3 regions of the Streptomyces sp. NPDC002309 genome follow, and region 2 is predicted to be linked to each of the others. Evidence: riboswitches for the same ligand, from Rfam matches in the RefSeq annotation. Region 2 holds a riboswitch; each other region holds the start of a gene.

Region 1 (2,192 bases), on a different contig from region 2:
ACGGGCGACGCCATGGACACGGTCGACACCGAAGGCCGGCCCCCTGGATCGGGGACCGGCCTTCTGCGGCATGAGCGGCGCGTGCGTCAGCCGATCGGGACGCCCTTGGAGGCCAGGTAGGCGACCGGGTCGACGTCCGAGCCGTAGTCCGGCGTGGTGCGGATCTCGAAGTGCAGGTGCGGACCCGTGGAGTTGCCGGTCGAGCCCGACAGGCCGATCCGCTGGCCCGCGCCCACGGTCTGACCGGCGGAGACGGACAGCGAGGACAGGTGGGCGTACTGGGCGTAGAAGCCGTCGGCGAGCTTGATGACGACCTGGTTGCCGTAGGAACCGGCCCAGCCCGCGGAGACGACCGTGCCCTCGCCGACCGCCTTGAGCGGGGTGCCGCTCGCGGCGGCGAAGTCGACGCCCGTGTGGTAGCCGCTGGCCCACATGCTGCCCGTCACGCGGTAGGCGGTGCCTATGCCGGCACCCTCCACGGGGGCGGAGAACCCGGTGGAGGGGGCGGTGTCCGCGGCCGGGGCGGCGGAAGCCTGGTCCGCGGCGGACTCGGGCGCCTGCGCGGTCTCCGCGGACCGCTCCGAGGACTGAGGCGTCTCCGCGGACGACGACTTCGCCGAGGGGGCAGCGGTGGAGGAGGCCGGCTCGTCGGTGTTCGCCGCGGCCCTCTGGCCTATCGTCAGCTTCAGACCCGGGTGGATGAGCGCCGGGTTCCCGCCGACGGCCTCCCGGTTGTCCTCGTAGAGCCGCTGCCAGCCACCGCTGACGTTCTGCTCGTCGGCGATCTTCGAGAGGTAGTCGCCCGCCCGCACGGAATACGTCCGGGCACCCGACCGGTCGGCGGACTGCTTCACGGCGGGCTGCTTCTCGGTGACGTGCTGCCGAACGGCCGTCTTCTGGGCCGGGATCGACGAGACGGCCTTCTCCGCGGCGGACTGCGCCGTGGTGGCGTGGGCGCCGGCGGCCCCCATCAGCGGGAGGGCCAGCGCGGCACCACCGGTTCCGGCGACGGCTATGGATCGGGTGAAGCGCTGGGTCTTCGGACGGCGGTGCTTACCCTTCGCGGGCATGGCGAGTTCCTCTCCGGCGCCTGCGAGGTGAGCTGTCGGGTGCGGACTGGAGATGTCCGGCCGCGCGGGGACGCGGCTTTACCCCGAGCCTGTTCCGGAGACCGGGACAGGCTGTTCTGCCTGTGGGTCCCCCGCTCCTGCCGTACACGGGTGAGTTGGCGCGGGCACCGGGCGGCGGCAGGATTCGGCGTCCGTCCGGATCGGGTGGAACGTAAGCGACCGAGACGCAACGGGACAAGCGAGAGGTTCCGCCGGAACACCGTTTCGTTGATCCTTTCACCCCAATTCCGGTCACACTCCGTGCATCGGGACGCATGTGAATCCGGTAAACGCCCTTGAAGCCATGTGAATTGCGTGGTCATGACGAACGACGCTCGGTCACGGATATGACACTGCTCACGTGACTCCGCTCCAGGTCTCCCTGTTCCGCGACGAGTTGGAGCGAAGCACGCGATTGGGGCAGAAGGTGCATATGCGTCGATAACCGTCCACTCCCCCGCTTTCATCACTCCCGGGCGACCACCTGTGGACAACTCATGGATGTGAGAACGCGTGTCGTATCGTCAGGGAAGTGCCCGACGGCGAGCAGCGCCGGCGGGGCGATGGGAGGGAGCCCCCGTGACGCAGCAGGTGCCGTCGACCGAGCCCGAGCTGGCCGGAGTGCGCAACTTCCGTGACGTGGGCGGGCTGCCGACGGTGGACGGGCGCAGGGTGCGGCACGGAGTGCTGTTCCGCAGCGGCCACCTCGCGCACGCCACCGCGGAGGACGCCGTGTTCCTGGCCGCCCTGGGGCTGCACACGGTCTTCGACTTCCGTAACGCCGCGGACCAGGAGCTGGAGGGCCCGGACGTGGAGCTGCCGGGCGTGCGCAACGTGAACCTGCCGCTGACGGACCCGGCGGACGGCGCCGAGTTCTGGAAGATGGTCCGGGACGGGGACCTGGAGCAACTGCGCAATGTCCTGGCCGACGGCAAGGCCGCGGACCGGATGATCGCGTCGTATCGCGCGATCGTCACGGAGCGCACCGCCGAGCACTCCCAGGTGCTGCACGCGCTCGCCGAGGACAGTGTCCCCGCGCTGATGCACTGCGCGGCGGGCAAGGACCGCGCCGGCCTGTCGATC
Region 2 (2,192 bases):
GGACTCCGCGAGGCTGGCGGGCGCCTCCACCGCGTACGTCCAGGCGATCTTGTGCCGCAACTGGGTCAGCATCGCGATCAGCGCGGGGCTCCCGGAAGCCTGGGCGAGCGTCTCGTGGAACCAGCCGCCCAGGGAGCGCAGATCCTCGCTGCCGCCCCGCCTGGCCCGCTCCTGACCCAACCGGACCAGGCCCCGCAGCACCTTCAGATGGGCCTCGGTGCGCCGTTGCGCGGCCCGCGCGGCGCCGAGCGGCTCCAGCAGCAGGCGCATCTCCAGAAGGTCGGCGGCCTCCTGCTCGGTCGGCTCCGCGACGCACGCGCCCGCGTGCCTCCGGGTCACCACGAAGCCCTCGGCCTCCAACGTGCGCAGGGCCTCGCGGACGGGGACGCGCGAGACGCCGTAGCGGCGCGCGAGGAGCTCCTCGGTGAGCCGGCCGCCACGCTCGTAGACACCCGCGACGATGTCGTCCCGGATGGCCGTGCACACCGAATGCGCCGGAATACGCATGACCGACCTCCGCCTTAATCCCCGTGAAACGCCGACGACTGACGTGTGTTCCGTGACTCTATTGCAATGAGCCGGAATTTCCGATGGCGGGCCGGAATCCATGCATATTTTTTGGACATACAGGTGGACGAAACGCCGAAAGCCCCGGCTCGGGGAGAGCCGGGGCCACGGGAGGCGGGGACGGCGCCGTCAGACGCCGACGCCGTGCGAGCGGAGGTAGGCGAGCGGATCGATGTCCGTGCCGTACTCCGCCGTCGTCCGGGCCTCGAAGTGCAGGTGCGCCCCGGTGACGTTGCCGGTGGCCCCGGACAGGGCGATCCGCTGCCCCGGGGTGACCGTCTGGCCCACCGAGACCGAGAAGGACGACAGGTGACCGTACTGGGTGTACGTGCCGTCGTTCATCTTGATCACTACTTGATTGCCGTACGCACCGCCCCAGCCGGCCTCGACGACCGTGCCGGAGCCGACCGCGCGCACGGGCGTGCCGCTCGCCGCGTGGAAGTCGACACCGGTGTGGCTGCCGGAGGACCACAGGGCACCGCCGGCCCGGTAGCCGGTGGAGACGTAGGAACCGCCGATCGGCGACACGAAGGTGTTGAGGCGCTTGCGCTCGGCCGCACGGGCGGCGCGCTCCTCGGCCTCGCGGGCCTCCTCGGCGCGCTTCTTGGCGGCGGCCTCGGCCTTCTTCTCGGCCTCGGCCTCCGCGGCCGCCTGCCGCTGGGCGACGGCTTGGGCGTCTATCTGCGCGGCGACGGCGTCGCCGATGCTGATGACCGGGAGCAGGCCGGTCTGCTCGGCCACGGGCTCGTCGGCGAGCGCGGGAACGGCCAGGGTGCCGAGGACGCCGGTGGTGGTGAGGGCCGCGACTCCCGCGGCGCGGGCGGTGGTGCGCTTCGTCCGGCTGGGACGACGATGCTTCCCGGTGGCGCGCGTGAACGCCATGTAGTGGCTGGTCCTTTCCTTCCCTCTCGCCTACCGGGTTAGCTGACGGGTTCGGAGCAGGAAGGTCTCCTACGGACTCCCTCGCCGTGCGCGGGCGTCCGATTCACCCCAGGGACTTCATGGTTGGGTCCCCGGCTCCCCTGGCTCGCGCCGTACGGGGACTCGGCGATGACTGCCCGGTGCCGCGGACGCGGCGCACTGCGTGACGGACAGCCCGGACGACGCTAAGCGGGACATCTTTCAATCCCCAAACACATTCGGGCTTTTGTAGCGCATCCCACAGGTCAGACAGGAAACCTCTCCCCCAATTGGGACATAAGGGGGCCCTGGTGACACATCAGTCACCAGGGCCCCACGCGCGTGCCGGTCGCCGGCCCTACTCGGCCGACACGACCGTGACTTCGCCGATGCCGAGGGCCTCGACGGGCGCCTTGATCTGCGCCGCGTCACCCACGAGGATCGTCACCAGACGATCCGCCGGGAAGGCGCTGACGACAGCCGCGGTCGCCTCGACGGTGCCGGTGGCGGCGAGCTGCTGGTACAGCGTCGCCTGGTAGTCGTCGGGGAGGTGCTGCTCGACCTGGTCGGCCAGGGTCCCCGCGACGGCCGCCGCGGTCTCGTACTTCAGCGGCGCCACACCCACGAGGTTCTGCACGGCGACGTCCCGCTCGGCGTCCGTGAGCCCCTCCGCGGCGAGCGTGCGCAGCACCGTCCAGAGGTCCTCCAGAGCGGGACCGGTGTTC
Region 3 (2,192 bases), on a different contig from region 2:
TGCTGTCGGCGGCATCGTAGATCGAGAAGGACGAGGTGAAGCCGAGCTTCTTGGACTCGCGGCGCAGGATGCGCACGCAGGCGCTGTGGAAGGTCATCACCCACATCGCGCCCGCCCGGGGACCGACCAGCGTCTCGACGCGCTCCTTCATCTCGCCCGCGGCCTTGTTCGTGAAGGTGATCGCGAGGATCTGGCCCGGATGCACTCCGCGCTCGGCGAGGAGGTGGGCGATGCGGTGGGTGAGGACGCGCGTCTTGCCCGAGCCGGCTCCGGCGACGATGAGCAGCGGGGAGCCGGAGTGGACGACGGCCGCGCGCTGGTTGTCGTTCAGTCCTTCCAGAAGCGCGGCGGCGTCCAGTGCGGGGCGGGGGGCGCCGTCGCGGTAGTAGGCGTCCCGGTCCGGGGGCGCGTCGAACTTCCCGCCGAACAGATCGTCCGGAAGGGACTCCGGAGAGTGATCGTCCTCGGGCGGCGGCGGGGGCTCCTCATGGCCCCGCGGGGCTTGGAGGTCCGCCAGGAAGCTGTCGTCAAAGAGGCTGCTCATCGCTCTCCGAGTCTAGGGCGCCCCACTGACAACCCGCGGCCACCCCGAGAACATCCCCGGGCCGGAAGGCCGACGATCTTGCGGTGGGAGCTCGACATCACAGCCGGTGACCCAGCGGGTCGGCGCACTCGCGCCCGGCCCCCGCGCCGCGCCGTCGCTCACCGTCCGAACATGCTCTCACGCGGGGCGTGATCCCTGACCGAAGGTCACGAAAATGTATCGGGCATATCACCCACCAACCTTCACACGGGCCACACGAGTTGGCTACCGTGCCGGACAGGCCGCACGACTCAGACCGGCGAACGTCGCCGGGCCGCGCGGCCTCCGCCGAGTCCGATGCGCCCAAGGCAGCCGGAGCCGGGGACCCACCGAACTTGGGGTGAATCGGCCCAGCGCCCTCCGGGGAGCGGGCCGTAGGGCAACCCTTCCGAACCACCCGCCCGAACCCGACAGCTAACCCGGTAGGCGGCAGATGGAAGGAGTCGCCTCCTTTGGCGTCGCACCGCAAGTCGCGCCCGACCGGCGCGCGGGTGGCAGGCATACGTACACCGGCCCTCGCCACCGCTGCCCTGACCTCCGTGGCCCTGCTCTCACAGACCGCGAACGCCGAGCCCTCGGCCGACGACAAGCCGAGTCTCGAAGAGGTCGAGAAGAAGGTCGACGATCTCTACCGCCAGGCGGAGTCGGCGACCGAGAAGTACAACGCGGCCAAGGAGAAGACCGCGAAACAGCGCAAGCGCGTCGACACCCTCCTGGACGACGTCGCCCAGCGCGCCCAGAAGCTGAACGAGGCGCGTGAGGAGCTGGGGACGTACGCCGCCGCCCAGTACCGTTCCGGGGCCTCCGTCCCCGACACCGCCACCTTCCTGCTCGCCGACTCGCCGCAGGACTACTTCGACCAGAGCCAGCTGATGGGCCGTCTGACCAGCCGCCAGAAGGACGCGGTCGACGAGTACTTCACCGATCAGTCGGCGACGATGAAGAAGCGCCAGGAGGCCGCGCAGAGCCTGGAGACGCTCAGCGAGTCGCAGGGCGACCTGCGGTCGGCCAAGGCCACCGTCCAGAAGAAGCTCGCCGACGCGCGGCAGCTGCTGTCGGACCTGACCGCGGAGGAGAAGGCCCGCCTCGCGGCGATCGAGAAGAAGAAGCAGGAGGAGGCCGAGCGCCAGGCCGCCGAGCTCGCCCGGCAGCAGGCGGAGGACCAGCGCCGCCAGGAGGCGGCGCAGGAGGAGCGGGAGCAGGAGTCCGCCGGCGGCGGTTCGCCGGCCGGCACGGGCGAGGCGTCCGACTCCGGCGGTTCCGCCTCGGACTCCGGGTACGCCACCAAGGCGGAGAAGGCGCTCGCGTTCGCCCGCGCGCAGATCGGCAAGCCGTACGTCTGGGGCGCCACGGGCCCCGAGTCCTACGACTGCTCCGGCCTCACCCAGGCCGCGTGGAAGGCCGCCGGCGTCACCCTCCCGCGCACCACCTATGACCAGGTCGACGCCGGCACGACGGTGTCCCTCGCCGCCGCGCGTCCGGGCGACCTGATCTTCTTCTACGACGACGTCACTCACGTCGGTCTGTACATCGGCAACGGGATGATGATCCACGCCCCGAAGCCCGGCGCGTACGTCCGCGAGGAGTCCGTCTACTACGACGGCGAGTC

What was found. A riboswitch is a leader RNA that binds a small molecule or an ion and turns the genes downstream of it on or off. The one in region 2 is predicted to bind cyclic di-AMP.
Region 1: linked by a shared signal. The riboswitch ahead of ACWCPM_RS24395 (M23 family metallopeptidase) and the one ahead of ACWCPM_RS06485 (M23 family metallopeptidase) in region 2 are both predicted to bind cyclic di-AMP.
Region 3: linked by a shared signal. The riboswitch ahead of ACWCPM_RS12845 (NlpC/P60 family protein) and the one ahead of ACWCPM_RS06485 (M23 family metallopeptidase) in region 2 are both predicted to bind cyclic di-AMP.

What each region holds. Positions count from the first base shown of each region.
Region 1 is NZ_JBSFCI010000030.1:96,135-98,326, forward strand. Features, by position in the region: gene ACWCPM_RS24395 (M23 family metallopeptidase) at 87-1,070, opposite strand; cyclic di-AMP (ydaO/yuaA leader) riboswitch at 1,075-1,241, opposite strand; gene ACWCPM_RS24400 (tyrosine-protein phosphatase) at 1,689-2,192, shown strand, end outside.
Region 2 is NZ_JBSFCI010000005.1:101,771-103,962, forward strand. Features, by position in the region: gene ACWCPM_RS06480 (GntR family transcriptional regulator) at 1-507, opposite strand, end outside; gene ACWCPM_RS06485 (M23 family metallopeptidase) at 697-1,449, opposite strand; cyclic di-AMP (ydaO/yuaA leader) riboswitch at 1,462-1,627, opposite strand; gene ACWCPM_RS06490 (M16 family metallopeptidase) at 1,826-2,192, opposite strand, start outside.
Region 3 is NZ_JBSFCI010000012.1:61,039-63,230, reverse strand. Features, by position in the region: gene pcrA (DNA helicase PcrA) at 1-544, opposite strand, end outside; cyclic di-AMP (ydaO/yuaA leader) riboswitch at 874-1,027, shown strand; gene ACWCPM_RS12845 (NlpC/P60 family protein) at 1,036-2,192, shown strand, end outside.